2 regions of the Brevibacillus parabrevis genome follow, and region 1 is predicted to be linked to the other one. Evidence: predicted binding sites of a transcription regulator. Region 1 holds the regulator's gene; the other holds the start of a gene.

Region 1 (15,829 bases):
TATCAACAATTTTCACGAGTATCTGGAGGTTGCCGATTTAATCGTGACCAAATCTGGCGGACTGACCTCAGCCGAGGTCATGAGCAAACGGGTGCCGATGATTATTTACAACCCGTTGCCTGGACAGGAAGAACGGAACAGCCACTTCCTGTTGAACAACGGCTGTGCTGTACATGCCAATTTGTCGGAGCAGCTCATTTACTTTATCGATGAATTGTTGCACAGTCCATCAAAAGTTGACTATATGCGACGCATGGGACAAAAAATATCAAAGCCGGATGCCGCTCAGCGCATCGCCGAATTTATTTTGGACGACATGAGCATGGTGCAGGCTGAAACAGACTAATGTTCTCGGAAGCCCTGACAGGAGGTTACCTATGAGTATACCGTTTGCTATTTTCTTCGACATGGATGGCACATTGCTGCAAACGGAAAAGTTGTCGACGCCCGCCTTTGTGCGGACGTTTGAACGATTGAGAGAAACAGGCTTGTGGCAAGGCGAGACGCCGAGCGAGGAAGACCTGGTCAATGTACTGGGAATGACCATCGAGCAAGTTTGGCAAAAGCTGTTGCCAGGCGCAAGTGAAGAAGCAGTCCACGCCGCAGATACTTTTTTGCTGGAAAATGAAATTGCCTTGCTGAAGGAAAAAGTGACCGATTTATACCCAGGAGTGAGGTCAACTCTGGAACAGCTTCACGCCCAGGGGATTCCTCTGTTTGTCGCGAGCAACGGACAAGAGGAGTACATCGAGGCCATATGCCAGGAGTATGGGCTAAAGCCGCTGTTGACGGATTTGTACTCCGCAGGAAGGTTCCGTACGCGCTCGAAAAATGATCTGGTGGCAAAGCTCCTCTCTGACTATGACATCGCGCACGCGTACATGGTGGGGGATCGTCACTCGGATATCGAGGCCGGGACAGCAAACGGCTTGTTTACAATCGGTTGCGACTTTGGCTTTGCCAAACCGGGAGAGCTGGATGGCGCCGATATGATCATTACAGATTTCCCGCAATTGCTGGATCATTTGCCAGCGATCGACACCAAATCATAGAGCCTGACATAACCATTCCTTTAGGGGAGTGGTTTTTTTCATACTTAGCAACCCGACATTTTCGTAAAAAGAGCGCAACGCTTGTCGCTTATGCCCGACAAAAGGCTCGCCACCTGACTGTTTTGCATGGTTTCAAGCGACCGGATTTTGCCCACACTAGAAAGTGTATGGATCACTTGCAAGGGCGCCATAAACCCATTATAATTAAAGTCAAAGATAGTCAAAGTCAGTAGATGACACATATGGAATAGGAGGCGATGACTTGCGTAACATCTCGGACATCATTGAACAGCACTTGAAAGGCATTTTGACACAAAGTCCTAATGGCTCGGTCGAGATCCAGCGTAGTGAGCTTGCCGACTTATTTCAATGTGTACCGTCGCAAATCAATTACGTCATCAACACGCGATTTACTGTACAAAAAGGGTACATTGTAGAAAGCAAGCGTGGAGGCGGGGGTTACATCCGCATTCGCAAGGTACAGATTGTGAGCAAGGCGCGATTGCAGGAATTGCTGACCGAGGAACTGATTGGAGAAAGCATTTCGCAGAGTGTGGGGAACGCGATTGTGGAAAGGCTGTTCGAAGAAGGACTGGTCAATGTCAGGGAAGCGACCTTGATGAAAATCGCAACCTCACGAAATGTTTTGACTCTGGATGCTGAATTGCGAGATCGTTTGCGGGCAAATATTTTAAAGCAGATGATTGCGGCTATCTTGTTGAAGTAAACGAAGCATGTATGTGTTAGGGGGTAGGATGTAATGAACTGTGAGGAATGCGGAAAACGACCGGCGACACTGCACTTGACGAAAATCGTCAACGGCGAGAAAACCGAATACCATATTTGTGAGCAATGCGCTTCCGAAAAAGGGGACGTCTTTACCGGATTTCACAATTTCAGCATCAACAATCTCCTTTCAGGACTGTTAAAATTTGACCCCATGCAAAAAAACGGACGCGAGCCTGCCACCAGTAAGCCGCTCCGTTGCGAAACTTGCGGACTCACGTATGCCCAGTTCAGCAAAAGCGGCCGCTTCGGTTGCAGCGATTGCTACACCTTCCTGGGCGATCGACTCGATCCGTTGTTCCGCCGTATCCATGGCAATACGCAGCATAGCGGCAAGGTTCCGGAGCGCACAGGCGGACAGTTGAAAATCCGCAAAGAGCTGGAACAACTAAAGCGTGCGTTGCAAAACCATGTCGCCAGTGAAGAGTTTGAAAAAGCGGCAGAGATGCGTGACCGGATACGTGCGCTGGAACAAAAAATCGCTCAATCGTAACAAGGGGAGGTAAGCTGGTCATGTCACAACAGCAGTTTATGCAAAACCCGTGGAGCAATTGGATGAAAGGAGAAGGTCCTGATTCCGATATCGTCATCAGCACACGGCTGCGCATCGCCCGAAACCTGCGCCAGCACCCTTTTCCGTTACTGGCGACAGACTCGCAAGGGGAAGAAGTCGTCAGAAAGGTGACGGAAGTGAGCGAATCGGAGGCCATGCGCAAGCTCCAGCAGCTTCAAGTCCTCAACATGGACCAGATCAACCCGTTGGAAAAGCGGGTGCTGGTGGAGAAGCATCTGATTAGCCCTCATTTGGCGGAGGAATCGCGAAAAGGTGCTGTGCTGTTGAGTCCTGACGAGTCGGTCAGCATCATGGTAAACGAAGAGGATCATATTCGAATCCAGGTGCTGCTGCCGGGGTTTCGCCTGAACGAAGCATGGGAAATAGGAACAAAAATAGATGATGTTTTCGAGAAAAATTTAAACTTCGCGTTCGATGAGACGAGAGGCTACCTTACAAGCTGTCCGACCAACGTCGGCACAGGCATCCGGGCTTCCGTCATGCTGCATCTGCCAGCACTGGTGATGACGCAGCAAATCAGCAGAATTTTGCAGGCCATCAATCAGGTTGGCCTCGTCGTTAGAGGAATTTACGGGGAAGGCAGCGAAGCACTAGGAAACCTGTTTCAGCTGTCCAACCAAGTCACGCTCGGGATGTCGGAAAGCGATATTCTCTCCAACCTGTATGGCGTAGCCAGACAAATTATCGAGCAAGAACGCGTTGCCCGTACTTATTTGCTGGAGCATACACGCATATCTTTGGAAGACCGCATCTTCCGTTCCTACGGCATCTTGATGTATGCACGCACTGTGGAGTCCAAGGAAGCAGCTCAACGCCTCTCCGATGTGCGCCTGGGCATTGACCTGGGCATTATCTCGGGAGTATCGCCACTGGTGATGAACGAGCTGTTGGTAACAACCCAGCCTGGCTTCTTGCAGCAGCATGCAGGGCAAAAGTTGACGCCAGACCAGCGGGACGAGAGAAGGGCTCGGCTGATTCGGGAGAGGCTCAGTACGACGGGCTCAGCTTGATTGTTTCTCAGACATAAGGCATCACAGCAGTTAACCTATAGAGAAAAAACATGGTTACACGGAGGTGTACGATATGATGTTTGGACGTTTTACAGAACGAGCACAAAAGGTACTGGCGCTTGCCCTGGAAGAGGCGGTGCGTCTCGGCCACAAGGATATTGGGACTGAGCATGTACTGCTGGGACTGATTCGGGAAGGCGAGGGTATTGCTGCCAAGGCATTGCAATCGCTCGGGCTTGGTCTCGATAAAATCCAGAGCGAAGTGGAGTCGTTGATCGGACGGGGAACAGAGCAGTCCGGTAGTAATTACACCCCAAACTATACACCTCGTGCGAAAAAAGTAATTGAACTGTCCATGGATGAAGCGCGCAAGCTCGGCCATACTTACGTAGGAACAGAGCACATTTTGCTCGGTCTGATCCGCGAAGGCGAAGGCATCGCTGCGAGAATCATGAACAACTTGGGAGTCAGTCTGAACAAGGCGCGCCAGCAGGTGCTGCAATTGCTGGGAAGCTCCGAAATGATGGCGTCGCATCAGCCTTCCGGCGGCAATCCGGCAGCGAATACGCCTACTCTGGACGGTCTGGCACGGGACTTGACTGCGATTGCACGCGATGGCGGGCTTGATCCTGTCATTGGCCGCCAAAAAGAAATCGAGCGTGTGATTCAGGTACTTAGCAGACGCACCAAGAACAACCCTGTCTTGATCGGGGAGCCTGGTGTGGGGAAAACGGCGATTGCAGAAGGTCTGGCTCAAAAAATCGTGAACAACGAGATTCCCGAAACTCTCCGCGACAAGCGCGTCATGACGCTGGATATGGGAACAGTAGTGGCGGGAACCAAATATCGCGGTGAGTTTGAAGACCGCCTGAAAAAAATCATGGACGAAATTCGCCAGGCAGGAAACATCATCCTGTTTATCGATGAGCTGCACACGCTGATCGGGGCTGGCGGAGCGGAAGGCGCAATCGACGCTTCCAATATTCTCAAGCCGGCACTGGCTCGCGGTGAACTTCAGTGCGTAGGGGCAACCACCCTGGACGAATACCGCAAGTACATCGAAAAAGACGCCGCGCTGGAGCGTCGCTTCCAACCGATTCAGGTGGATGAGCCGACTGCCGAGGACGCGATTCGCATCTTGCACGGCTTGCGCGACCGTTACGAAGCCCACCACCGTGTGAAAATTACCGACGAAGCTATCGAGCAGGCAGTTAAGCTGTCTGACCGTTATATTACCGATCGTTTCCTCCCTGACAAAGCAATCGACCTCGTCGATGAGGCGGCTTCCAAAGTGCGCTTGCAATCGTTCACCGTCCCGCCTAACCTCAAGGAGCTGGAAGGGCGTCTGGAAGAAGTGCGCAAGGAAAAAGACGCTGCCGTGCAATCGCAGGAGTTTGAAGAGGCAGCTGCACTCCGTGATCAGGAGCAGAAGCTGCGCGAGGAACTCGACAAAACGAAAAAAGACTGGAAAGAGCGTCAAGGCCAGTTGAACATGGAAGTAACTCCTGAGGACATCGCCACTGTGGTAGCCAGCTGGACTGGTATTCCGGTGTTGAAGCTGAAGGAAGAAGAAACAGAGCGCCTGTTGAAAATGGAAGATATTTTGCACGACCGTGTTATCGGCCAGGACGAAGCGGTCAAATCGATTTCCCGAGCGATCCGCCGTGCCCGCGCTGGTTTGAAGGACCCGAAACGTCCAATCGGTTCGTTTATTTTCCTTGGCCCTACAGGTGTAGGGAAAACCGAACTCGCTCGCGCTGTAGCTGAGACACTGTTTGGAGATGAAGACGCCATGATCCGCGTCGACATGTCCGAGTACATGGAGAAACACTCTACAGCACGTCTCGTAGGGGCTCCTCCAGGGTATGTAGGCTTTGACGAAGGCGGTCAGCTGACGGAAAAAGTGCGCCGCAAGCCTTACTCGGTCATCCTGCTGGATGAGATCGAAAAAGCGCACCCGGATGTATTCAACATTTTGCTCCAGGTGCTGGATGACGGCCGATTGACTGATTCCAAAGGACGCACAGTAGACTTCCGCAACACCGTCGTGATCATGACCTCCAACGTAGGTGCAAGCATGATCAAGAAAAATACGACACTCGGTTTCACTACCAACGACACCGAGAAGAAATATCAGGATATGAAAGACAAAGTCATGGATGAGCTGAAAAAGAGCTTCCGCCCTGAATTTCTGAACCGTATTGATGAAGTGATCGTGTTCCACTCCCTGGAGCAGGAGCACATCGAGCAAATCGTGTCCTTGATGACCGACGAGCTGCGCAAGCGTTTGAAAGAGCAGAGCATCGACTTCCAACTGACCGAGGAAGCCAAAAAGCTGCTGGCAAAAGAGGGCTTCGACCCGGCATACGGTGCGCGTCCGTTGCGTCGTGCCATCCAGCGCCATATCGAAGACAATTTGTCGGAAGAACTGCTCAAAGGCAACATCAGCAAAGGCGATACGGTCAACATCGAAGCCGAAGATGGCAAGCTGGTTGTCAAGCGACTGGAAAAAACTAAATCGTAAGCACAAAATAGCAGAGAATGCCTCCTGTTCTGGGAGGTATTCTTTTTTTCAATGCGTAACTATGATAAAAGTAGAAAAGAAATTCCAAGTGAGGGTGCGATTATGTCAAAGTATAAAACGAAATACGCGTGTCAAGAATGTGGCTATGAATCGCCTAAGTGGATGGGAAAATGCCCTGGCTGCGGCAGCTGGAACACGTTGGTCGAGGAAGTGACAGTGAAAGCAGCCCCTCGTCATGAAGGAATCAGCGGCGGTACGCGTCAGGCGGCTATTCCTTTGACGCAGGTCGCCAGTGCAGAAGAACCGCGCATGGACACGACGATCGGAGAGTTGAACCGTGTTCTCGGCGGCGGGCTGGTACCAGGCTCCCTTATACTGGTCGGCGGCGATCCGGGTATCGGGAAATCTACATTGCTGTTGCAGACCTCTTTTGCCTTGGCTCATAAAGGGGCCAAAGTGCTGTACGTATCAGGCGAGGAGTCGGCAAAACAAATCAAGCTTCGCGCTGATCGCCTGCATATGCAAACACCCCCGATGTTTGTGTTGGCAGAAAATGATTTGGATTTGATCGAGCAGCATATTAATCAAGTAGACCCTCACGTATTGATCATTGACTCGATCCAGACAGTCTTCCATCCCACGGTTCAATCCGCAGCCGGAAGTGTCGCACAGGTGCGTGAGGCTACCGCTCAACTGATGCGCATCGCCAAAGGCAAAGGGATCGGGACCTTTATTGTCGGCCACGTGACCAAAGAAGGTTCGATTGCAGGTCCGCGCATGCTTGAGCATATGGTGGACGCGGTCCTTTATTTTGAAGGCGAGCGCCACAATACGTTCCGAATCCTGCGTGCTGTCAAAAATCGATTCGGTTCGACAAACGAGATCGGCATTTTCGAGATGAAAGATCGCGGTCTGGAAGAGGTGGCAAACCCTTCGGAAATTTTTCTGGCCGAACGTCCTTTTGGCGTGGCAGGCTCCACCGTCGTAGCGAGCATGGAGGGCACTCGTCCCGTCCTGGTCGAGCTTCAGGCACTCGTAGCCCCAACCAGCTTCGTTACGCCGCGCAGAATGGCTACAGGCGTCGACCATCAGCGTGTGGCGATGATCATGGCTGTTTTGGAAAAGCGCATGGGGATGATGCTGCAAAATCAGGACGCGTATGTCAATGTCGCAGGGGGCGTCCGCTTGGATGAGCCGGCTGTCGACTTGGCGATCGCGGTCAGCATTGCCAGCAGCTTCCGTGACCACGCCACGAATCCGCATGACGTGGTGATCGGGGAGATCGGTCTGACGGGAGAGGTGCGTGGCGTATCGCGCATCGAACAGCGCGTGCGGGAAGCGCATAAGCTCGGCTTCAAACGCGTAATCATCCCGGAGAAAAATATTCGCGGCCTGGATGCTCCTGACGATATTCAGGTGATCGGGGTCAGCAATATCGCAGATGCTTTGAACGAGGTGATAAGGAGGTAAGGGCGGGATATGCAGGAGAACACCAAAAGAACTCCGCTGTTCGGCGATGTGCTTCGTTTGGTCGCACCCGGAACGCAGCTTCGTGAAGGGCTGGAAAATGTTTTGCGCGCAAAAACCGGCGGCCTGATCGTCGTCGGTTACGGACCGGAAATGAAGCAAATCGTCGATGGCGGTTTTTCCATCAATTGCGATTTTTCTCCTGCCCATTTGTATGAATTGGCGAAGATGGATGGGGCGATTATAGTAAGTGAAGACGCCAAGCGAATTTTGTACGCCAATACGCAACTGTTCCCGCCGGCATCCATCCATACCAGCGAGACAGGGACGCGACATCGGACGGCGCAACGAACGGCCATCCACACCAACTACCTGGTCATCGCCATATCGCAACGACGCAATGTTATCACGTTGTATCAAGGGAATTTCCGCTATGTGCTGAATGAAATCAGCGTCATTTTAGCCAAGGCCAATCAGGCTGTGTCCACCCTGGAAAAATACAAGGCCGTGCTGGATCAGACGATGACCAACCTGGGCGCTCTGGAATTTGAGGAACTGGTCACCCTGCATGAAGTTGCTTCTGTGCTGCAGCGGATCGAGATGGTGCTTCGGATCAAGACGGAAGTTTCCAAGTACATATGTGAACTTGGTGTCGAAGGCAGACTTGTCAGCATGCAATTGGAGGAGCTTGTGTCGAATATTGGCGAAGAAGCGCACATGCTTATTCGCGATTACGCCAAAGATTCGTCTTACGCTCCTGAGCTTGTACTGGGCGAAATGAAAAAGCTAAGCTCGGAGGAAGTGCTGGAGTTGGGGTCTTTCCTGCGCGTTCTCGGATTTTCGGCAAGCGCCAGCATGCTGGAGGAGTCGGTGTCGCCCAGGGGCTACAGAATTTTGTACAAAATCCCCAGATTGCCAATTTCTATCATCACAAACCTCGTCGCACATTTCCATTATTTGCCCAGAATTATGATGGCAACGATTCAGGAATTAGACGAAGTAGAGGGGATTGGAGAGGTGCGGGCCAGGGCGATCAAAGAGGGTCTGAAACGGATTCAGGAACAAGTGTTCATTGACAGGCACATTTAAAGTAGAATAGGATAAAGGCATTATTTGTTATTCAACATTTGCCCAGGGGACTTGAAAGCGAAAGTCAGCTTGACAGGATACACTGTCTCCTCTGCAAAAGAAATCAGGAGGTAGTCTATGTTCGTGAAATCGTTGCCGAACATGCTAACCGTAAGCAACTTGTTTCTGGGAGTCTTGGCAATTATTCTTGCGTTTCGAGGAGATCATTACGTCGATTATGCGGCGATCACGGTGATCATCGGCATGCTGGCCGACGGGTTGGATGGACGCGTCGCTCGTATGTTGAATGCGCAAAGTGAGTTTGGAAAGGAACTCGATTCGCTTTCTGACGTCATTACGTTTGGGATAGCTCCGGCTTTCATCATGTATGTTGTTGTCCTTCAGCACTTCGATCTGCTGGGGATTCTCATTACGGCCATCTTCCCGATCTGTGGGGCGCTCCGTCTGGCGAGATTCAACGTCCAGGCCGGGGTTCCGGGATATTTCATCGGATTGCCAATCACAGCTGCCGGCGGTGTGCTGGCGACTCTTGCGCTTTATCACCAGGTTTTCAACCCGGTACTGCTTGCAGTGAGCATGCTGCTCCTCGCCTTCCTCATGGTATCGAAGGTCAAGTATCCCAACTTCAAAAAGGTCGGGATTCCAAAATCCGCTTACTGGATTACGCCCATTATTATCGCCATCGTCGTCGTTGTTGCGATCAAGTATCCGCAACAGTTTCCGAAGATCGTCTTCTTGCCGCTTGCCTTTTACGCCCTGTACGGAATAAAAAAAAACGTTGACTTTCTCGTCAAAAAATTACGCAAGCGGAAAAACAAAGAAGAAGAATCTGTGCCATTTGAATAAGCCAGGCAATGAAAAAACCCGCACTTCGATGTGCGGGTTTTTCGTTTTTGTATGCAACTTTTCGTAGGGTTCATTCGTAATACGAGTGTGGGGTTAAGAAAGATTGAACACGCCCAGGGTATTCAGCCGGTTTGCCTCTTTTTGCAGGACGTCTTCCAGTTTGATGTCTGTGATGTTGCACAAGGCGGTCAGGTAAAAAAGATTTTTGCCAAGCTCTGCTGTGACTACATCGCGACAATGCTCGCATAGTGGGCCGTTAAAGTGAGTGTCCAGGTGGGACTTGTTCTCCTCCAGGTTTTTGCTGGAATCGTAACTTTGCTTTTTGGCTACCACTTCAACACAACCGCATTCGGTGATGGCTTTGGTCAGGGAGCGATTGATGCGAGATGCCGTCTCCTGAACTTTGGACATGACGTCCAGTACGCTTCGATGTCGGATCAAAAGCTCTGATACTTGCGTTTGAAAGTCGTCTACATTTCGTTTGTCCATATCAATTCACCTCTGCTTTAGGCTGATCGTATCGTCACAATTTTCGCTCATTGTGTTACTGCCATTATAAGAAGGGAGTCTGGTCGCTGTCAATTTGCCCGAGAAGGAAACAGGTGTTTGAGGTTGACGGGAAAATGACAACTATGTTAAAATTTTTGGCTATTTGACATGGTAAAATCATTTTTGCTATAGTGAGGGAAAGCGACAATGAAGCAATTTCGCTATTTGGAAAGTTACAGGGTTTTACTCAAAGGCTTCTGTCTATATTAATAAAAGGAGGTGAAGGCATGGTACGCCGCATAGGAAAAATCTTTTTTGTCTTGGTTGGCGGTGGCTTGGGCTACCAATACGGTGCCGAACTGTTTTCGCTGCTTAACCCGCTTTTGAATTTTGGAGTAGTTGGTGGAGCGCAATATATTGGGGCGGTACTTGGTGCCATTCTGTTCTTCTTTTTAGCTAATTGGCTTTTGGACTACGTCTTGAAAGTAGTTCGCTGGGGAGAAGAGACTCTCGTCAAAATGCCGATTGTTGACGTGATGTTCGGAGCGATGGGGTTGATTAGTGGTCTTATTGTTGCCTTTTTATTATTCCTGCCCATCAGTAAAATTCCGTTTCCGGTAATAGGTGATCTGTTGCCGCTGGTTGTTTCCGGGTTGCTTGGCTATCTGGGCTTTCAGGTAGGATTTCGCAAGCGGGACGAGATTATGTCGGTTTTCTCGATTGGACGCAAGGATAAGAAAAAGGAACAGGCTGCAACAGCAACAAATGTCGAGCACAAAATTTTGGACACGAGCGTCATTATTGACGGACGCATTGCAGATATTTGCCGTACGGGCTTTTTGGAGGGCGTACTGGTCATTCCGGGCTTTGTCCTGGAGGAACTGCAACACATTGCCGATTCTTCTGATGTACTGAAACGAAATCGCGGCCGTCGAGGCTTGGATATTCTCAACAAGATTCAGAAGGAAATGAAGGTCAAGGTTCAAATCTGGGAAGGCGACTTTGAAGAAGTATCCGAAGTGGACAGCAAGCTGATCAAGCTGGCGAAGGTCATGAACGGGAAAGTCGTCACCAACGATTTCAACCTGAACAAAGTATGTGAATTGCAAGGCGTGGCTGTATTGAACATCAACGATTTGGCGAATGCCGTGAAGCCTGTCGTCTTGCCAGGGGAAGAAATGAACGTGCAGGTCATCAAGGATGGAAAAGAGCACGGTCAGGGCGTCGCGTATCTCGATGACGGCACGATGATCGTCGTGGAAGGCGGACGCGAATACATTGGCAACGACGTGGATGTACTGGTCACCAGTGTACTGCAAACATCTGCGGGACGAATGATTTTCGCGAAGCCGAAGCTCTTGGAAAGAGCACTGTAAGAAGAGACGAGAAGCAGACGACGGGAGAGAATGAAAAAGTGAGTACGGGTGTCGTGATCGTTGCTGCCGGTTCGGGGAAAAGAATGGGCGGCCAACGGAACAAACTATGGTTGCCGCTTGCCGGAGAACCGATTTTGGCTCACACAGTTCGCCTTTTCGCCTCGCATCAGGACATCGACCAGATCGTACTGGTAGTGAGCGAGCCGGACTACGCTGACGTGCTGGCCTTGCTCAAGGCCGAAAACTTGCCAGTAACGGTCGCCTTGGGCGGCAATGAGCGGCAGGACAGCGTCAGAAACGGTTTGGCTGCCTTGGCAACCTCCTGTACCTACGTGCTTGTTCACGATGCGGCACGGCCATTCGTTACCAAGCAGCAGATCAGTGACATGATCAGACAGGTGCAGCGCGATCAGGCTACGATCATGGCTGTACCTGTCAAAGATACGATAAAAGTGGTGGGGGCATCAGGCTTTGTGGAAGATACCCCGGCACGGGAAAGCTTGTGGGCGGTTCAAACCCCACAAGCTTTTCGTATGTCTTTGCTGCAAGAAGCGCATGAGGCGGCGAAAAAGGCGGGCAAGCTCGGTACGGATGATGCCATGCTGGTCGAATGGCTCGGCCATCCGGTTTCAGTCATGCAGGGAAGCTATGAGAATATCAAGATCACTACGCCGGATGACTTGTGGCTGGGTGAAGAGATTATGCGAAAGCGAAGGGGAGAGTAATTCATGCGTATTGGACAAGGATTTGACGTGCATCAACTGGTAGAAGGCCGTCCGTGCATTATCGGCGGCATCACCATTCCGTACGAAAAGGGGCTGCTCGGCCATTCTGACGCCGATGTGCTGCTTCACGCGATCAGTGACGCGATTCTCGGTGCGATTGGCGAAGGCGATATCGGCCGCCATTTCCCTGATACAGATCCTGCGTTCAAAGGAGCGGACAGTGTCGTGTTGCTTGAGCATGTGTGGAAGCTGGCAAAAGAGCGCGGCTATCGCCTGGGCAACGTCGATGCGACTATCATCGCGCAAGCTCCCAAAATGGCACCTTACATACCGCAAATGTGCGAAGTCATCGCTCGTGTACTGGAGGCAGAAGATGCTTCCCAGGTTAACGTGAAGGCGACAACATCGGAAAAGCTCGGTTTTACAGGCAGAGGAGAAGGAATCGCGGCCCAGGCTGTATGCTTGCTTGTCAAGTAAAGGGGCAAGGTGTAACATAAAGCCTTAGAAACGTATTCATGAAAGATCATAGCCTTTTACATTCACAAGGATGGTGCTATCAATGGCGAAAGAAATCCGCACGCGTTATGCGCCGAGTCCTACGGGGCATTTGCACATCGGCGGTGCGCGCACAGCGCTTTTTAACTATCTGTTTGCCAAACATCACGGCGGTTCGTTTATTGTCCGGATCGAGGATACAGACCAAACGCGCAATAAAGAAAATGCCGATGAAGAGCAAATGAAAAACTTGAAGTGGCTCGGAGTCGAATGGGAAGAAGGCACGGATGTGGGCGGCCCTTATGGCCCGTACCGCCAAACCGAGAGATTGGATATTTACCGCCAATATATCGATCAACTGCTTGCGGAAGGCAAGGCTTACTACTGTTACGCGACGAAGGAAGAGCTGGATGCAGAGCGCGAAGAGCAACTGGCGCGCGGGGAGACTCCGCGGATTTTGGAGAAGCATCGCCACGTGACGGAAGAACAGCGCGCGCAGTATGAAGCGGAAGGCCGCGTGCCGTCCATTCATTTCCTTGTGCCGGACAACCGCGAATACGTAGTAAACGACCTGATCCGCGGACAGGTGACATTCAACTCGAACGAAATGGGAGACTTCGTCATCTGTCGTCCTGACGGAATCCCTACCTATAACTTCGCTGTCGTAATCGACGACTACCTGATGAAAATCAGCCACGTCATTCGCGGCGAAGAGCATTTGTCCAACACGCCTCGACAACTGATGATCTACGAAGCTTTCGGTTGGGAAGCTCCTGACTTTGCTCACTTGGCGCTGATTCTCAATCAGGACGGCAAGAAGATGTCCAAGCGTGATGAGAGCATTTTGCAGTTCATCGAGCAATATCGCGATCTCGGCTTCTTGCCGGAGGCGATTGTGAACTTCCTCGTCCTGTTGGGCTGGTCGCCAGGCGGCGAAGAGGAAATTTTCCTCATCGATGATTTGGTCAAGCTGTTCTCCATGGAGCGCGTGAGCAAGTCGCCGGCTGTATTCGACGCAACCAAAATGAACTGGATGAACAACTACTACCTGAAGCGTCAACCGCTCGATCTGATTACAGATATGTGCGTGCCGCACCTGCAAAAAGCGGGCTTCATCGAAGAGACGCTGTCTGACGCCAAACGGGAATGGGTACGCAGCATTGTCGCCCTGTACCAGGAGCAAATGTCTTACTGTGCACAAATCGTTCCGCTGGCTGCCCTTTTCTTCCTGGACGAAGTGGTGTACGATGAAGAAGCGACAATGGTGCTGAAAGAACCGCAGCTTCCGGAAGTCCTCGCTTCTTTTGTGAAACACCTGTCAGCCCAAGATGCATATAATGTGGATGTCATCAAAGCGGCGTTGAAGGAAGTGCAAAAGGAAACAGGCCACAAAGGAAAGGCGCTGTTCATGCCTGTACGCGTTGGTACAACAGGCCAGGCGCATGGCCGCGATTTGGCTGAGACTTTGTTCCTGCTCGGACGTGACAAAGTATTGGCGCGCGCGCAGCGTGTGATTGAAAACGGAAAATAGCCTGTAACAAGGCACATGATATAAAACGAATGCGACGATCAGGAGAAGTACGTCAGGTTACACGTTTACAGAGAGGATGGTGGGGTGAGAACCATCCAGCGTGCCCTGTTCGGAAATGCGCCTGTGAGCAGTGAGCTGAACATGTCGGACTCTTCGGACGACACCAGTAGGTGACATCGGTTCCCGCCGTTATCGGGATGTAGAGCGAGATCGTTTGTCTGGCCGTTTTTAGCCAGAGGCCACAGCGATCTAAGCAGAGTGGAACCGCGGTATAACCCGTCTCTGTCCCTTCGTGTTGATGAAGGGGTAGGGGCGTTTTTTATTTTTCCGACCTTAGATCTAGCAGAAAATCCAGGCAGGAGGTGCCACCCAACTATGTTCGCACAGATGAAAGATGACATTCAGGCTGTATTTGAAAGAGACCCGGCAGCACGCAGTGCATTGGAAGTTGTCATGACCTATTCAGGTTTGCACGCCATTTGGGGGCACCGGATTGCTCACAAGCTCTGGAAGGCCGAGTGGTGTACACTCGCGCGGATTGTTTCGCAGGTCGCTCGCTTTTTCACAGGGATCGAAATTCACCCAGGCGCACGCATTGGCCGCGGACTGTTTATCGATCACGGTATGGGCGTGGTCATCGGGGAAACATGCGAAATCGGCGACAATGTTACGATCTACCAAGGTGTCACGCTCGGAGGAACCGGCAAGGAAAAAGGCAAGCGCCATCCCACAATCGGCAACGATGTGATTATCGCGACGGGTGCAAAAGTTTTGGGGTCTTTCAAAATTGGCGATAATTCAAAGATAGGGGCTGGCGCAGTCGTTTTGCAGGAAGTGCCGCCCAATTCGACCGTAGTAGGAATCAAGGCGCGCATCGTCATTCAGGATGGCAAACGCGTCAAACACGATCTGGACCACGTCAACATGCCTGACCCGGTTGCAGACACGATTCGTCTCATGCAAAAGGAAATTGATCACTTGCGCAAAGAATTGGATCTTTTGAGGGAGGATAAAAAGAACCATGGGCATTCAGCTGACTAACACAATGACACGCCGAAAGGAACCGTTCGTTCCTTTGGAGCCGGGCAAGGTGAAAATGTACGTGTGCGGCCCGACCGTGTACAATTACATTCACATCGGAAATGCTCGTCCGGCTATTGTTTTCGACACGCTTCGCCGTTATTTGAAGTATCGCGGTTATGAAGTGACTTTTGTACAAAATATCACGGATGTGGACGACAAGCTGATTCGGGTGGCGAACGAGGAAGGAACGACCGTCAAGGAAGTGGCTGACCGTTACACAGATGGATACAACCAAGACCTCGGCACATTGAATGTTCTGCCGCCTGACATTCAGCCGCGCGTGATGCAAACGATCCCGGAAATCATTTCGTTTGTCGAAGGGCTGATCGAAAAAGGCTATGCGTACGAGAGTGAGGGAGACGTGTACTTCCGCACCGGGCGTTTTCAGGAATACGGAAAACTTTCTCACCAGCCGCTGGACGATTTGCAGGCAGGCGCTCGCGTCGAGATCAACGAGAAAAAGGAACATCCGCTCGACTTCGTGCTCTGGAAAGCTGCCAAGCCAGGAGAAGTTACGTGGAGCAGCCCGTGGGGAGACGGCAGACCAGGCTGGCACATCGAATGCTCGGCTATGGCGCTGAAGTTCTTGGGCGAGGAAATTGACATCCACGCGGGTGGAACCGATCTTGTGTTCCCGCACCATGAAAATGAGATTGCCCAATCCGAATGCTTTACCGGAAAAGTGTTTGCCCGCTACTGGCTGCACAACGGGATGCTCAACATCGACAACGAAAAAATGTCCAAATCCCTCGGCAATTTTTTGCTTGCCCGCGATCTGGTAG
Region 2 (15,829 bases), 910 kb from region 1:
CAACGGACATTATCGGGAGGAAGCGGAAGAACTGCTCGATTACATTTACTTCGAGCTGGACTTGCCGCCGCGACATTTTCTCCCGAGCGAAAATGAAGATGTGTACAGCAAACATGAGCGGGCACGTCGAAGCTTGGAAGAAGGTCGCTTCCTGGAGGCTTTGGACATTTTGAAAGAAATCGTGGAAGCCGACCCTGACTTTTTGCCAGCCTGGAACAATTTGTCCCTCGCCTATTATTACGTGGGCGACTTCCAGCAAGCGATGGAGACGATCGAGAAGACGCTGGAAAAAGAGCATGGCAATTTGCATGCCTTGTGCAATCTGGCTGTTTTGCTCTCCCATCACAACCATACTGTTGAGCTGCTGGCTTTGATGGACATGCTCAAAAAAGTCGTGCCGTTCCATCCGGAGAACACCTACAAGCTGGCGACGACCATGGGAGTCCTGGGACAGCATGACGAAGCTTTCTTCCACTATCAGCGAATGCTGCGCGCTGGCCGTCCGCACGAGGCTTGCACGTACCACTACGCGGCGATCTCGGCGTATTTGAGCGGACGAAAAGAGCAGGCACTGCGCTGGTGGCAAAAAGCAAAGCAGATGGACCCGGAATCCGGAATTGCTGACCAGTACATTCACATGGTAAAAAGCGAGCAAGAAGGGGAAACTATAAAGCCGATCCCTTATCAATACAATCCTCCGCAACGCGATGTTTCGTGGGAAAAAGCGCCTTTTACGGGAGTAGAGGATTTCAAAAACGATCCGATGATTCGTGCTTCGCTTTTGTGGGCTTTGCAGCATGGGCGGGACGAAGTCAAATTCGCCGTTTTGCAAACTTTGTCGTTGATCGGCGATGACGAGGCTGAACATGCCGTTCGCCAGTTTTACTACCAGACGGACAACCCTCAACTGCAAAAGCTGGCGTTGCTCGCTTTGGCTGACATGGGGGCGGCGATGCCTGAGGATGCGCCGGACTCGGCAAAGCACGCCAGCCACACGGGGATCGTACAAGGTGAGATGAGTGTGGAAGAGGGCATTCACCGCTACTTGATCGCAGAGGGCCAGCAGGAGGCAGGAGAGTGGTGCCTTCAGGTGTGGAACGTGCATCATGAATATATGCTCAGCCAAGTACAAGTGCGGAAAGCAGTTGCATGGATCGCTGCATTAGAATATGTATACGGAACTGTGGTAAACAGCAAGAAGTCGCAAGCGCACCTGGCTCAAAAGTACGGAGTTTCGGCTGCAACCGTCTCGAAGTGTGTCAAAGTATTGTCGACGCTTGATTTTAAATAGATTATTACTTTATAATAACTATAAATAAAGAAGCGTGTCAGACGAGGAGGCAACATATATGAGCGATCAAAAAGTTTATGATGTGATCATCGCCGGAGCCGGCCCTGCTGGTATGACGGCTGCTGTATACACTTCCCGCGCCAATATGAGCACTTTGATGCTGGAGAGAGGCATCCCGGGCGGTCAGATGGCCAACACCGAGGAAATCGAGAACTATCCAGGATTCAGCTCCATTCTCGGACCTGACCTGTCTACCAAAATGTTTGAACATGCGCAGTCATTCGGCGCTGAATACGCTTATGGCGAGATCAAGGAAATCCGCGATGAAGAGCCGTACAAACGCGTCATCGCAGGCGACAAGGAATACTTGGCGAAATCTGTGATCGTTGCTACCGGAGCAGAGCACCGTCTGCTCGGAGTGCCGGGAGAAAAAGAACTGTCCGGCCGCGGCGTTTCGTATTGCGCGGTATGTGACGGAGCTTTCTTCCGCAACAAAGAGCTGGTTGTAGTAGGCGGCGGAGACTCTGCGGTTGAGGAAGCCGTATTCTTGACCCGCTTTGCTTCCAAAGTAACGATCGTACACCGTCGTGATCAGTTCCGCGCCCAAAAAATCTTGCAAAAACGCGCTTTTGAAAACGAAAAGATCGAAGTGATCTGGGATTCCGCCGTCAAAGAAATTCGCGGTGAAGGAAAAGTTCAATCCGTTCTTTTGGAAAACACCAAAACAGGTGAGCAAAGCGAGTTTGCGACAGATGGCGTGTTCATCTACGTAGGTATGGACCCACTGACAGAAAGCGTCCGTTCGCTGGGCATCACCAATGACGCTGGCTACATTTTGACTGATGAAAAAATGTACACGAAAGTAAAAGGCGTGTTCGCAGCCGGCGACGTTCGTGAAAAAATGCTGCGTCAAGTCGTAACCGCGACCGGAGACGGTTCGATCGCTGCTCAATCCGCGCAACATTACGTGGAAGAGCTGAACGAAAAGATAAAGGAACAAAATGTCACAATCTCTTAACGTGCTTGTAACATGGGTGAAATAATTCAAGGGTAAGATAAAGACAATGAATTGACCCCCTTATCTATATAAACATTGTTGCGTGGCTGAGAATGCAGTCGCGCATCTTTTTTTGTCCAAAAACAGCTTGTACGCTTTGGAAAAACAGATGGGAAAAGTGGGGAAGCGCCCAAAAAGGTGCGAATAGGGCAGTGATTATGGTATGCTATTGTCAGAATCGTAGGAGGCGAGTTGCGTGACGGAATTGGGAAACGACAAGGCCATTAATCTCCTGATCATTACCGGAATGTCAGGTGCGGGAAAAACAGTTGCTGTACAAAGCTTGGAGGATTTGGGTTATTTTTGCGTCGACAACCTGCCCCCTGTACTGATTCCCAAATTTGCCGAGTTGGTCAAACAGTCTGGCGGGAGTATTGAGCGTGTCGCTTTGGTTATCGATTTGCGGGGACGGGAGTTTTTCGAAAGTCTGTCCGTAACGATCGAGAGTCTGGAGCAGATGGAGGGATTGTCGTACCACATCCTCTATCTCGATGCGAACGATCAAACGCTGGTTTCCCGTTACAAGGAAACCCGTCGCAGACATCCGCTTTCACCGAACGGTTCCCCTCTGGAAGGAATACATGCTGAGCGCCGCTTGTTGCAGGAAATGAAGGGCTGGGCGCATCAGATTATCGATACGAGTCAAATGAAGCCGGCACAGCTTCGTGAAAAAATCATCAACCAATACGCACAACAAGGATCACCCCTTACGATCAATGTATTGTCGTTTGGCTTTAAATACGGTACGCCGATTGACGCGGACTTGATGTTTGATGTCCGGTTTTTGCCAAACCCTCACTACGTGGACGAATTGCGGCCCAAGACCGGATGTGATCCAGAAGTGGCTGATTACGTGATGAAACACAAGGAAACAAAAGAGTTCATCGAGAAGCTGACGGACTTTTTGGCGTATACGTTGCCGCATTACCAGCGGGAAGGGAAAAGCCAGTTGGTGATCGGCATCGGATGCACGGGAGGAAAACACCGTTCAGTCGCCATCGCCGAGCATTTGGGGGAGACGTTCGGAAAAGATTTTACCATCCGTGTCAGTCATCGAGACATGGAAAAGAACAAGTGAGCATAGGATGGCAGGAAGAAAAAGCAAGACGATGCACATGAGATAGCCACCTGTTTATTTGTATCAGAAATAATGAGGTGACATATGCCTACTAAGGGAATGGGGAGGCTACAGTCAAGGCCATTACGAATTGTCGTCATTGGCGGAGGAACGGGTCTGTCCGTCCTTTTGCGCGGTCTGAAGCATGAGCCGGTGCATATCACAGCGATCGTAACCGTAGCAGACGATGGGGGAAGCTCGGGACGTCTGCGCGAGGAAATGGATATGCTGCCACCGGGAGACATTCGCAATGTGTTGACTGCTTTGGCCGATACGGAGCCGTTGATGGAAAAAGTCATGCAGTACCGTTTTTCCTCAGGCACGGGATTAGCAGGGCATAATTTGGGAAATCTACTACTTGCGGCGATGAACGAAATCACGGGAGATTTTGTGACCGCAGTGAAAACGTTAAGCGGGGTTTTGGCAGTGCGAGGAGATGTACTGCCTGCATCTACGCAATCCATTCGTCTGAAAGCGGAGATGACGGATGGCTCCATCGTGGTGGGCGAATCCCAAATACCGCTGACGGGCAAGGAAATCAAACGGGTTTTCCTTGATCCTGTGGATGCTGTGCCGCTGAGCGAAGCTCTTTTGGCCATCGCCGAGGCGGATGCCATTTTGATTGGCCCGGGCAGCTTGTATACGAGCATACTGCCCAATTTGCTGGTGCGAGGCTTGTTTGCTGCGCTCAGACGCTCTACGGCCCCAAAGATTTACATTTGCAATGTAATGACACAGCCAGGAGAGACGGACGGTTTTTCCGCCTCCAAGCATGTGCAGGTTATGTACGAACATGTTAACGAATCATTTTTAGATACGATCATTGTCAACTCAGCAGAGCTGCCGAACCACGTATTGGAGAAATACGCGGAAAAAGGAGCTGCTCCCGTCCCGTGCGATCTGAAAAAGCTGCGTCAGCTCGGCTTGCATATTGTTGCAAAGCCGCTGGTCACATTCGAGGACGGTTACCTGCGTCATGATGCGCATGCAGTAAGCAAGCAAGTCGTTTCACTCGTCAAGCGCAGACGAAAGGTGCTGAAGATAGAGAAGGAGTAGTGAAGTTCGATGTCATTCGCCGCACATACCAAGAAAGAACTGACCATGATGGAGGGCGCCGATTGCTGCAACAAGGCCGAATTGTCTGCCTTGATCCGCATGAATGGGAGCTTGCAGTTCGGGGCAGGACGCCTGGTGCTGGATGTGACGACGGAAAACGCGGCGATTGCCAGAAGGATTTACACCTTGATCAAAAAGCTGTTTCAGACGCACTGTGAGCTGCTCGTCCGCAAAAAAATGCGTCTGAAAAAGAATAACGTCTACATCGTGCGTATACCCAACCAGGCCAATGAAATCTTGCAAAACCTGGCGATCATGGACAGCAGTCTCTCGTTCGTACCGGGGATCGCTCCTGAAATCGTGAAAAAGTCGTGTTGCCGGGCCGCCTACCTGCGTGGAGCTTTTCTGGCGGGCGGATCGGTCAATCACCCGGAAGCGTCCAGCTACCATCTGGAAATATTCACTTCCTACCAGGATTTCTGCGAAGCATTGACCAAGATCGCCAATCGGTATAAACTAAATGCCAAGTGCATCGAGCGGAAAAAAGGGTACGTCCTCTATATAAAAGAGGGCGAGAGAATTACCGAGTTTTTAAGTCTTATCGGTGCGCATCAGGCTCTCTTGTACTTCGAAGATGTCCGGATCGTCAAGGACATGCGAAACTCTGTAAACCGGCTGCATAATTGCGAGATTGCCAACATCAACAAAACGGTAAACGCTGCCACAAGACAAATGGAAAACATTCAGCTCATCGATCAGGAAATGGGGCTGGAGAATTTGCCCAGACGTCTGCGGGAAGTGGCGGAGCTTCGCGTGGCTCACCCCGATATCAATTTGAAAGAGTTGGGGGAAATGGTCCCGAGTGGAGTTGTCAGCAAATCGGGAATTAATCACCGCTTGCGAAAAATTAATGAAATCGCTGACAAAATACGAGAAAAACAAAATCTTTCGATGTAATTGCATGCTATACTAAAGGATAATAGTCTACAAGTAAGGAGGTCCATTCATGGTTCAACAGCAGGTTGTGGTTCAGTTGAAGACCGGTTTGCAGGCTCGTCCGGCTGCCTTTTTCGTGCAGGAGGCCAACCGCTTTGTATCGGAAGTATTCGTAGAAAAAGGCAACAAAAAAGTTAACGCGAAAAGCATCATGGGTATCATGAGCCTCGCGATCAGCTCCGGAACGGAGATTACCATTTTGGCGGAAGGGCCGGATGCCTCCCAGGCAGTATCGAGCCTCACGACGTTGGTAAGCAAGGAAGAGTAGAAAGATGGATGAAGACACTGTCCCGAAAGGGGAGTGTCTTTTTTTGTACAGATGCCCATGCATCAATTTCGTGAACGGAGGGTATTGCTAAACAATGTAGAGCGCAAAAAGGAGGAATGACTCATGAGCAATCGTGACACGTGTCAGGATAGCTGCAACGAAGGCCGGGATTCTTATGACATGGACATCGACCGGATGATCAATGAAGGGCTTGGCGGCGGAATCGTTTCTGATCAGAACGGTCTGATCGAAGAAACCAGCGTGGATACGATGACAGGGGCAAGCTCCGCGCAGCAAGCCTTAGAAAACGAGCGATAAGAGGGACGAAGCCATGGATCTGACAAGAGCGCAGGCAATCCTTTATTCTCCTGAGAAAATAAAGGTAGAATACCAGGGTGAATCGGTATGGATCGACTCTGTCGATGAGAAGACGTCCACAGCGCGTATTCATCAGGAAAGAAATCCGGGCAACAGCTTGACTGTGTATGTCAGCCAGTTGGAGGAATTGTGAAGTAGATGCAAAAAACACTCGGCCAGTCGTTGGCACGAGTGTTTTTGTGACGAAAGTCGTTACTTTTTCGCAGATGGCTCTGAAGTAATCACTTTGTCGATCAGTCCGTACTCTACTGCTTCCGCAGCGGAGAGGAAGTTGTCGCGATCCGTATCTTTTTGGATGCGCTCCAGTGGCTGTCCTGTCCGTTCAGCCAGGATGGTGTTCAAGTGGTCGCGCATTTTCAAAATGCGTTTTGCCGCGATTTCGATATCGCTTGCTTGACCTTGTGCACCGCCCAGAGGCTGGTGAATCATGACTTCACTGTTCGGCAGGGCATAGCGCTTGCCTTTTGTTCCGGCAGCCAACAGGAAAGCTCCCATGGAAGCAGCCATTCCGATACAAATGGTGGAAACGTCAGGTTTGATGAAGTGCATCGTATCGTAAATCGCCATGCCGGCAGTGATGGAACCGCCCGGGCTATTTATGTACAGATGAATGTCTTTCTCCGGATCTTCCGCCTGAAGGAACAACAGCTGGGCCACCACAATGTTGGCTACCGTGTCGTTGATGGGAGTTCCCAGAAAGATGATGCGGTCTTTGAGCAGGCGCGAATAAATATCGTAAGCACGTTCACCGCGGTTTGTCTGTTCAATGACGGTTGGAATCAAATTCATGTGCATCTAGTCTTCCTCCTCTCTTTGTAAGATTATCATACACAAAAGGTCAATGAAGGTCAAACACATAAGTGCACGCCCTCCCTACCATGGTTGCCAAATTGTCTCTCTCTAAACCTATGGCGGAACGAATGATTTCATTCTTCCTCTGTGTCCTCCGCTTCCGCCAGATCAACGGCAAGCTTGAGCGTCGCCTTCATTTTTTTCCCTTTGATGATCGTATACTCGTCTATTTGCAAGGCCGATAAGTGATTGATGGCTTCTGCCAGCTCCTGCTGATTTTTGTACGGCTGGATCGTCAACAGGCATTCTTCGTCACTGGCTTCCTGGTATATCAGAAAAAATCGCTCGCCTGCCATGAAGGCACCCTCCCATCTTTATAATTATCCACAGTTTTATCCACAGGTTGTGCACAAAAACATTTGTTCGCGGGATAGCATGCGTTGATTCCCATAGTTTTGGCATAATTGGCTAATCCTTTACATAGGAAAAGTATGGAACAAAAAAGGAGGAATATGAAGATTTGTGTCGAAAAACACAAAATTGGAATTCATTTCATAACAATCAAGGGGTGTTTATTATGCTTCGCAAGTTTTCCACATTGATGCTGACAGCTGCTTTGCTGACCGGAAGCGTAGCTGCAACAGCGGCTTTTGCTCAAACGGCACCTGCCAAACAACAAATCAAAATCACGGTTCAACTTAACGGCAAAGAGCTGCCATTTCCTCAGGACATCGTGACTGAGAACGGGGTAGCTTATGTCAATGCAAGCACTTTGGCAGTCGCACTGGGCGGTGCAGCTGCTTGGGATTCCACAACCAAATCGCTGCTGGTTTCCAAAGACAACAAGTACGGCCTGCGCATGTATGAAAACAACACGTTTGCATACAAAAACGGAAAAGAAACCCGTGTAGCAAACCCGCCGCGTCCCGTGACTGGTGGCGTATTGGTACCGCTGGTGTTCATCGCGGAAGAGCTTGGTGCAAAAGTGTCCTACGATGCAAAAACATGGACATACAAACTGACTACCGAGATCAACAAGTAACGCTTTGGATGATTCCTCCGTTGTGATTGCCCTGTGGCTTCTCGTATAATAGAGAAAAAGCAGGCGCAATCGAGAGGGGACTTACAAAAATGCAAGGAACCACGTTTGCCAGTGTAGCGTTGCTGGTTGGCTTTGTGGTAGTGGCTATATACGTTATGTGCAAAGCGTATTCCCAAAAATACAAAGAGTAACAAATATTTACCAAAAAAGAAGCCGCACCTTTCACGGGTGTGGCTATTTTATTTAATTTTCAGAAAATATATCATGCAGGAATATAAACTTCCACAATAAAACAACCAAAATATTATCATTTCTATTGCAAATTTTCTAAAATATCCTACAATAAAAGAGTGATTCATAGTTTGCACGTAAATAAAGAGGGGGATGTTTCGCTATGAAGAAACAAAAATCACTGTCGATCCTGGCTGCTACCGTAGCACTGGGGACATTGCTTGCAGGCTGCGGGGGCGGCCAGTCCAGCGCACCACAATCGAATGCAAACGGCGGCGGAAGCACCGGAGGCGGAGGGGCTGGGGAAAAACTGGTCATCGCTGTAGTCGGTCCGATGTCCGGTCAATATTCCGATTACGGAAGCACGGCCAAAGCAGGTGCTGAATATGCCCTGAAAGAAAAACAAGAGGCGTTCAAAGCACTCGGCTTTGAAGTACAGCTTTCCGCACAAGACGACCAGGCTGACCCGAAACAAGGGGTAGCGGTCGCACAAATGTTGATTTCCAATCCTGATGTAGTAGGGGTTGTAGGCCACGCAACAACGGGTGCCTCCATCACTGCTGCTGCTCAATACGATCAAGAGAAGCTCGTCATGGTATCGCCATCTGCGACAGGCTCTGACCTGACGGAGCAAGGCAAAAAGATCGTACACCGCATCTGTGCGCGTGACGACCAGCAAGGCTCCAAGGCAGCGATCTATGCGAAAAACCAACTGGGCGTAAAAACAGCGTTCGTCATGCACGACAAGGCTGCTTACGGTCAAGGGCTTGCTGAAGAAGTGAAAAAGCAATTTGAAAAAGACGGCGTGGAAATTGTCGGCTTTGAAGGGGTAACAGCTGGAGAGAAAGATTACAGTGCCGTCATCAACCAGATCGTATCCAAAAATCCGGAAATGATCTACTTCGGCGGTTACTACTCCGATGCGGGCATTATCGTGAAGCAAGCGCGCGAAAAAGGCTACAAAGGCATCTTCATGGGTGGAGACGGCTACGACTCTGCTGACCTGGTGAAAATCGCTGGTGCCGATAACGCGAACAACGTAGTGTTCACTTCTACTGTCGGCGATGTAGGGGCTACACCTGAAGGCAAGAAATGGATCGAAGACTTTGAAAAATCGACTGGCAACAAAGTGGGTATCTTCACATCCTTTGGCTATGACTCCATGGGTGTAATGCTCAGCGGTTTGGAAGAGGCGATCAAAGCGAACGGCGGCAAAAAGCCAACCCGTGAGCAAGTGCTGGAAGCTGTGCACAAAACAAAAGACTACAAAGGCAAATTCGTTAACGTAACGTTCAACGAAAAAGGCGACAACGAGTTCGCGTCCGTATATGTGTACAAATACGAGAACGGTCAAAAAGTATACATCGGGGAAGCGAAATAATCGCTCAGTATGATCAGGCCGTTTCGGACATACTACGTTTGGCACGAAGACCAGCTAACATGAGGAGGGATTCGCATGTCAAACAATCGCAATACGAAAAACGGCGGCAATCAGGGACACAGCAGCAAGACGCAGGGCACGCAAAAGCAAAAGTCCGAGCGAGATCGCAACCTGAATAAGCAAGACCCGCAATAAGCAAAAGCCCACCCAAGCGAGCGATAAGCTCCTGGGTGGGTTTTTGTGTTTACCAGATTCCTTGCTTGCTCGGCAGGCGTTTTTCTGGATGGCCGTAGCCTTGATGCTTGCGGCTTCTGAGGTTTTTGGCTTGTGATTCATGAATTTTGGCGACGAACTCACTCGTACTCATCTTGGTAAAATCCATCGGGCACCTCCATGCGGTTTGGCTTGACGCCTTTCTTTAGGATAGCCCTTTTTCAGCGGCGACAATCGGCAACGTGATTTTTACCGTAGTTCCTTCACCTGGCTTGCTGCTCACTTCCAGATGGCCGTCGTGGTCTTTGATGATTTTGCGGCTGATCATCAGCCCTAATCCGGTTCCATTGTCTTTGGTCGTGAAAAAAGGCTCGCCCAGCTTGGGAAGCAGCTCTTCCGGTATGCCGCAGCCATTGTCGGTAATCGTGATGACCACTTGGCCAGCGGCTTTTGCCGAAGTGGTCAGGGTGACATCTCCATGCCCGCTCATGGCCTCGATTGCATTTTTGATGACGTTGATAAACACTTGCTTGAGCTGGTTTTCTTCCCCGGAGATGAGGGGATCGCAGCCAAAAGCGGTGTGGAAGCGGATGTTCTTCAAGTTTGCTTCTGACGCCAGCAAGGTCAGCACATTTTTCAGCAAGAAGACCAGCGGGAGAGATTTGATCTTGACGTTGTGCGGCTTCGCGAGCACGAGCAACTCACTGACGATGAAATTGATTCGATCCAGCTCGGAAAGCATGATGTCTGCGTACATTTGATGATCAACCAGCGTCGGCTTCAACAGCTGAATAAAGCCGCGCAGCGAAGTGAGCGGATTGCGGATTTCGTGAGCGATGCCCGCTGCCAGCTCGCCGATGACAGAGAGTTTCTCGGCATTGCGCAGCAGCATCTCGTTGTTTCTCCGCTCGGTAATATCGCGGGAAACGATAATGAAGCCGTCGCATTCGCCGTTGTCGGCCAGGATCGGGGTTCCTTTTGCCTCCAGCACGAGCCAGTGGCCGCTCACCGTGCGATAGCGAAATTCACACGTTCGCGGCTCCAGCGTTTCCATTAAATCTTGAAATTGCAGGTCGACGCGCTCCAGATCATCCGGGTGAATGTTTTTGAAGGACAGCTTGCCGGCATGCCTCATCGTTCCCGTGACTCGCTCGTATGAGGGAGAGAGCTGGACGATGTCTCCGTGCTTGTCGGTAATCAAAATCAAATCGTCCGTATGCTCCGCGATAAGTTGGCTTTCTTTTCTGATTTTGGACAAGGCGGCTTCAGATACTTTGCGCTCCATGACATTGCGGGAGACAAACATGACGTTTTTCACCGTGCCATCCTCGGAAGCAACGGGAATCCCGCGTGTCTCAAAAGAAATCCATGTTCCATTTTTGTGCCGGGAGCGAAATTCCAGGAAAACCGGCTGATTCTTTTCGAAAATTTCTTGCTTCTTGGTCAAAAGCAGGGGGAAATCGTCTGGATGTGTAATCTCCAGGCTGCCGGGGGAGACGAGTTCGGAAGGCAAATAGCCCAATTGCTGCTCGACAGAGGGGGAAACGTAGACACGCTTCAGCGACTCGTCGAAAATCGTGACGATATCTTGAGTATGGTCTATCAACAGTCGATACTTGGTTTCTGTTTGAAGCAACGCTTTTTCGACCCGTTTGCGCTCGGAAATGTCTCGCGTGAGGCACGAAGCGGCGATGATGCTTCCGTTTGCGTCGCGTATGGGGGCGGCGGACAACGTAACCTCCACCTGCGTGCCGTCTTTTCGCCTGCGGATCGTTTCGTAGTTGGTCAAATGCACGCCCATGTTTCGGACGGCATCAAACAACTGTCTCGTCTCGCTGACAAGCTCGTCCGGGATAAAGCAGTACGGGGAGGCGTTGATTTCCGCAAGCGACCAGCCGTAATACTGTTCAAATGCCTGATTGACCAAAACGATCTGGTTGTTCATGTCACTGATCGAGATGGCGTCTGTCGTAAAGTGAAAAAATGCTTTCAAAATCTGATCCGGGAAGAAGAGTCTCGCCGCGTCGGGGTGGGAGCGCCTTTTTTTCCACTTGTATGTGGGCGTGAGCTTATCTGTCATAGCTATCCTGCCTTGGCATTCAATTATTTGGATTTGCAGATTCGTGTCAAGATAGTCATAGTATTCGAGCTATTGGGGTTATTTTCCTATCACCAAATTCAGAATAGAAAGGGACAATATGGAAAACGAAAAATTGGCAAACGGAGGACGGTTCAAACTGGACGAAAAAATAGGCTATAATGAAAGAAGGAAAACAGGCGGAGGTGTCTTGCATGAGTACGGGGTTTATTGTTGCGTTGGTGATTGTCTTTGTCCTCATCATCGGACTCACGATATTGATTACAAACAAAGCTTATGCCCGCAAACCGGAGCAGGTAGATCCGCTTCCGGGGAAAGAACTGGCGCAGAAAGAGCTGGATCAGTAGCGCAGAACGAATGAATGGTTTGCCTGTGAGCCTGCGATGGGGATGTGCTGTCGCAGACTTTCAGGTAAAAAGACAAGGTCAGACCAAGGAAAACAAAAAAGACTGGAACGAGTCCAGTCTTTTTTCATATGGTACGCCTGAAGGGAATCGAACCCCCGCACATGGTTCCGGAGACCATTGCTCTATCCACTGAGCTACAGGCGTATGATGTGAATGGGTGACACTAATCAATTATAAGGGATTACCACAGGAAAATGCAAACGAAAAACGAGATTTTGTGTGATTTTTTTTCATGAGTGTGAACAGAAGCGGAGCATTAATTTTTGCAGATCATCTTCAAAAATTGGCAGGAAAATTGCAAGAGAGAACGAATATAATGAAAATTAAAGAGACATCTCGCAAGAAGCAGTGGGAAGGGGGCGAACTTCATGAACATGGGACTGGGGTTGTATCAAGAACAGACGCTGAAATTAGTGATGACGCCGGAATTGCGTCAAGCCATTACCATATTGCAATACTCAGCTGTTGACCTGATTTCCTATTTGCAGGATCAGGCCAACGAAAATCCTGTATTCGACCTGGAAGTAGCGGGAGAAGTGGCCTCGGCGAAAGCCGAAAAGCCGGCGCCAGAGATTGACTGGAAGGAAATCGTTGGCAACCGCGCGACGGGTGAGTACTCTCCGGCAAAAAATGAAAGCACTTACAACCCGTTGGATTATGTTCAGCAAGGCAGCGAAAACTTGTATGAGCATCTGGAGCGGCAGCTTGGCTACGTGAAGGGCTTCTCCCCTTTGCAAAGGCAAATCGCACTGTTTTTGATCGGAAACCTGGACGAAAAAGGTTACCTGGAAATAACGCTGGAGGAAGCGAGCCGCAATCTCGGAGTAGAGATGCTGGAGATTGAGGATGTACTGTCGGTCTTGCAGCACTTTGACCCGGTAGGAGTAGCGGCGCGCAGTCTGGAGGAATGTTTGCTGTTGCAGCTGGAGCACCTGGCGCTCGATGACGAGAAGATCGTCATGGTCGTCCGCAACCACCTGCAAGACCTCGCAGACAACCGTTACCAGCGCATTGCCGACAAAGTGGGTTGCACGCCGCAGGAAGTGCAGACGATGGCGGATCTCGTTCGGACGCTGAATCCCAGACCGGGTGCTCAGTTCTCTCAATCCGAGACAAGATACGTCATCCCGGACGTGACCGTGGAAAAAGTCGGCAGCGAGTACGTGGTGCTAGTCAACGATGTGGCGGCTCCGCGCTTGAAAATCAACAGCTTTTATGAAAAAATGCTCAGTCAGCAAAAAAGCCAGGAAGAAGCGAAGCAGTTTATCCACGACAAGCTCAACGCCGCCATGTGGCTGGCGAAAAGTCTGGAACAGCGCCGTCTGACTCTTATGCGCGTAACGCAGGCGATCGTGGACATGCAACGCGACTTTTTTGACCGGGGCATCCATTATTTGAAGCCGATGACGCAAAAGGAAATCGCCGAGCGCGTCAGCTTGCATGAATCGACGATCAGCCGGGCAACCAGCAACAAATACGTGCAAACGCCGCGGGGAATTTTCGAGCTGAAATACTTTTTCACTTCGGCACTCACCACTTCCAGCGGGTCTGCAACGTCCTCCGAGAGCGTAAAACGCAGGATCAAGGCGCTGATTGAGCAGGAAGATCGCAAGGCGCCACTCTCCGACCAGAAGCTGGGGGAAATGCTGCTTGCAGAAGGAATCGAGATTTCTCGCCGCACGGTCGCCAAGTATCGGGAGGAAATGCTGATTCCATCCTCGGCCAAACGAAAGAGGTTTTAAAAGCCAATGAACAACAGGCAGCTTGAAATTGTCTTGTACGGACGAAAAAAATGCCATCTGTGCGAAGATGTGGAACTGATCATCCGCGCTTTGGCAGAGGAGTTTCCTTTACAGCTAAGCGTCGTGGATATTGAAAGCGATGAACAGTTGCACGAAGAGATGATGCTGGTGATTCCGGTAGTCGCGATTGATGGAGAGGTCGTATTTCGCTCGATCACTCATGTCGTGACCATGGAAGAGCTGCGAGCGGAATTTGCCAGGCGCCAGAATTGACTGAAAAAAGCTCCCTCTGTGCCAATATTTAGGTCAGGGGGAGCTTGCATGTTTGCCTGCGATATGCTACATTCAAGTTGTAGCAAGTGATCTTTTTTTTGTACGAATCGGGACAAAAAATGTATATACAGGGACAAAAAACGTCCCGATCAATTTTACAGCCAAGGATGTAAGCACATGCGACGTTTACTGGAACTGCAACAGAAGTTGCTGCCTGACCTGACCAGGGTCTTGCGTGAAAGGTACATGTTGCTCCGGTCGATCTATCACTTGCAGCCGATTGGGCGCAGAGGGCTTGCTCAGGCGATGAACACTACCGAGCGCATTTTGCGTTCCGAGGTAGAGCTGTTGAAAGAGACAGGGCTTCTGACGGTTACCGCTGCGGGAATGCAGTTGAGCGGCGAAGGACAGCAAGTGTTGGACGACATGGAGCCGCTTGTCGGCGAGCTGTTTGGCCTCCGGGACTTGGCAGAAGGGCTGCAAAAGAAGCTCGGCATCCCGGAAGTGATCGTGGTGCAGGGCGATGCAGACCAGTCTCCCTGGGTCAAAGCCGAGCTTGGACGCGTAGGCGCGAGAGTTTTGAAGCAAGCGATCCAAGAGGGCGATATTGTCGCTGTGACTGGCGGCACTTCGATTGCCAGCGTAGCCAATCACCTGACGCCTTCCGCTTCGTTCAAGCATGTACAGTTCGTACCTGCTCGCGGCGGGCTGGGCGAGAGAGTGGAGCTGCAAGCCAACACGCTCGCTGCCGCAATGGCTGCCAAGACAGGGGCTACTTATCGGCTGCTGCACGTGCCGGATCGGTTGCACCCGGAAGCGCTGCAAACATTGCTCAAAGAGCCTCAGGTGCAAGACGTTCTCGCGCTTTTGCAAAATACGCGGATCGTGCTGCACGGGATTGGCGACGCGATCGCCATGGCTCGTCGGCGCAATTACTCCGAAGAAGAGCTGGCTGATCTGGCAGAAGCGGGAGCGGTATCCGAAGCGTTTGGCTACTACTTTAATGAAGCAGGCGAAACGGTCCACCGGATGCCGACTATCGGACTTCAGTTGGAAGAAGTGCACAAGGCTGAAACCGTGCTTTCCATAGCAGGGGGCGAAAGCAAGGCAAAAGCGATTCTTTCCTTTGCCAAACAATCGTGTCAGAATGTACTCATTACAGATGAGGGAGCGGCAAGAGCACTCTTGTCCACACGATTGTAACGGGGAAGGAAGTTGATCGTATGTCTATGGCGCAAGTTACGCCGATCCTGGCGATGATTGCGGGAATCGTGCTCAGTTTGTCGCTCGGTTTGCCGATCGCATGGGGGATTGTTTTTGCGATCCTGGTCACACTGGTAAGTGTAAGAAAGCTGGGCTTTTCCATCAGGCAGCAATTCGGCTTTGGCTGGGAAGGTGTCAAGAAGACGAAGCCGGTTCTCATGATCCTGTTTTTGGTGGGCGTGCTGATTCCGCTTTTGATGATGGGAGGAACGATACCCGCGATC

Evidence for each region. Region 1 encodes CtsR, which represses protease genes until heat stress. Its sites were predicted from a motif close to ATGGTCAATAAAGGTCAAACA; they were not measured.
Region 2: clpP (ATP-dependent Clp endopeptidase proteolytic subunit ClpP) is a predicted target of CtsR. The motif match lies at 6,998-7,018, and genes of this name have one in related genera.

What each region holds. Positions count from the first base shown of each region.
Region 1 covers NZ_CP064090.1:661,581-677,409, reverse strand. The annotation lists gene IRJ17_RS03265 (MGDG synthase family glycosyltransferase) at 1-346, shown strand, start outside; gene IRJ17_RS03260 (HAD-IA family hydrolase) at 378-1,052, shown strand; gene IRJ17_RS03255 (CtsR family transcriptional regulator) at 1,315-1,779, shown strand; gene mcsA (protein-arginine kinase activator protein McsA) at 1,813-2,331, shown strand; gene mcsB (protein-arginine kinase McsB) at 2,352-3,422, shown strand; gene IRJ17_RS03240 (ATP-dependent Clp protease ATP-binding subunit) at 3,496-5,946, shown strand; gene radA (DNA repair protein RadA) at 6,049-7,416, shown strand; gene disA (DNA integrity scanning diadenylate cyclase DisA) at 7,426-8,502, shown strand; gene pssA (CDP-diacylglycerol--serine O-phosphatidyltransferase) at 8,620-9,348, shown strand; gene IRJ17_RS03220 (nucleoside triphosphate pyrophosphohydrolase family protein) at 9,442-9,837, opposite strand; gene IRJ17_RS03215 (PIN/TRAM domain-containing protein) at 10,125-11,213, shown strand; gene ispD (2-C-methyl-D-erythritol 4-phosphate cytidylyltransferase) at 11,252-11,938, shown strand; gene ispF (2-C-methyl-D-erythritol 2,4-cyclodiphosphate synthase) at 11,942-12,415, shown strand; gene gltX (glutamate--tRNA ligase) at 12,498-13,964, shown strand; T-box leader at 13,990-14,251, shown strand; gene cysE (serine O-acetyltransferase) at 14,340-15,005, shown strand; gene cysS (cysteine--tRNA ligase) at 14,986-15,829, shown strand, end outside.
Region 2 covers NZ_CP064090.1:1,573,940-1,589,768, forward strand. The annotation lists gene IRJ17_RS07505 (tetratricopeptide repeat protein) at 1-1,291, shown strand, start outside; gene trxB (thioredoxin-disulfide reductase) at 1,350-2,309, shown strand; gene rapZ (RNase adapter RapZ) at 2,545-3,426, shown strand; gene IRJ17_RS07520 (gluconeogenesis factor YvcK family protein) at 3,511-4,521, shown strand; gene whiA (DNA-binding protein WhiA) at 4,531-5,478, shown strand; gene IRJ17_RS07530 (HPr family phosphocarrier protein) at 5,528-5,785, shown strand; gene IRJ17_RS07535 (hypothetical protein) at 5,909-6,103, shown strand; gene IRJ17_RS07540 (H-type small acid-soluble spore protein) at 6,117-6,296, shown strand; gene clpP (ATP-dependent Clp endopeptidase proteolytic subunit ClpP) at 6,356-6,958, opposite strand; gene IRJ17_RS07550 (hypothetical protein) at 7,090-7,311, opposite strand; gene IRJ17_RS07555 (copper amine oxidase N-terminal domain-containing protein) at 7,533-7,997, shown strand; gene IRJ17_RS07560 (branched-chain amino acid ABC transporter substrate-binding protein) at 8,392-9,609, shown strand; gene IRJ17_RS07565 (DUF4023 domain-containing protein) at 9,854-9,991, opposite strand; gene IRJ17_RS07570 (PAS domain-containing sensor histidine kinase) at 10,028-11,902, opposite strand; gene IRJ17_RS07575 (hypothetical protein) at 12,115-12,267, shown strand; tRNA gene IRJ17_RS07580 (tRNA-Arg) at 12,397-12,471, opposite strand; gene rpoN (RNA polymerase factor sigma-54) at 12,696-14,069, shown strand; gene IRJ17_RS07590 (glutaredoxin family protein) at 14,076-14,342, shown strand; gene IRJ17_RS07595 (sugar-binding transcriptional regulator) at 14,520-15,545, shown strand; gene IRJ17_RS07600 (Na+/H+ antiporter NhaC family protein) at 15,566-15,829, shown strand, end outside.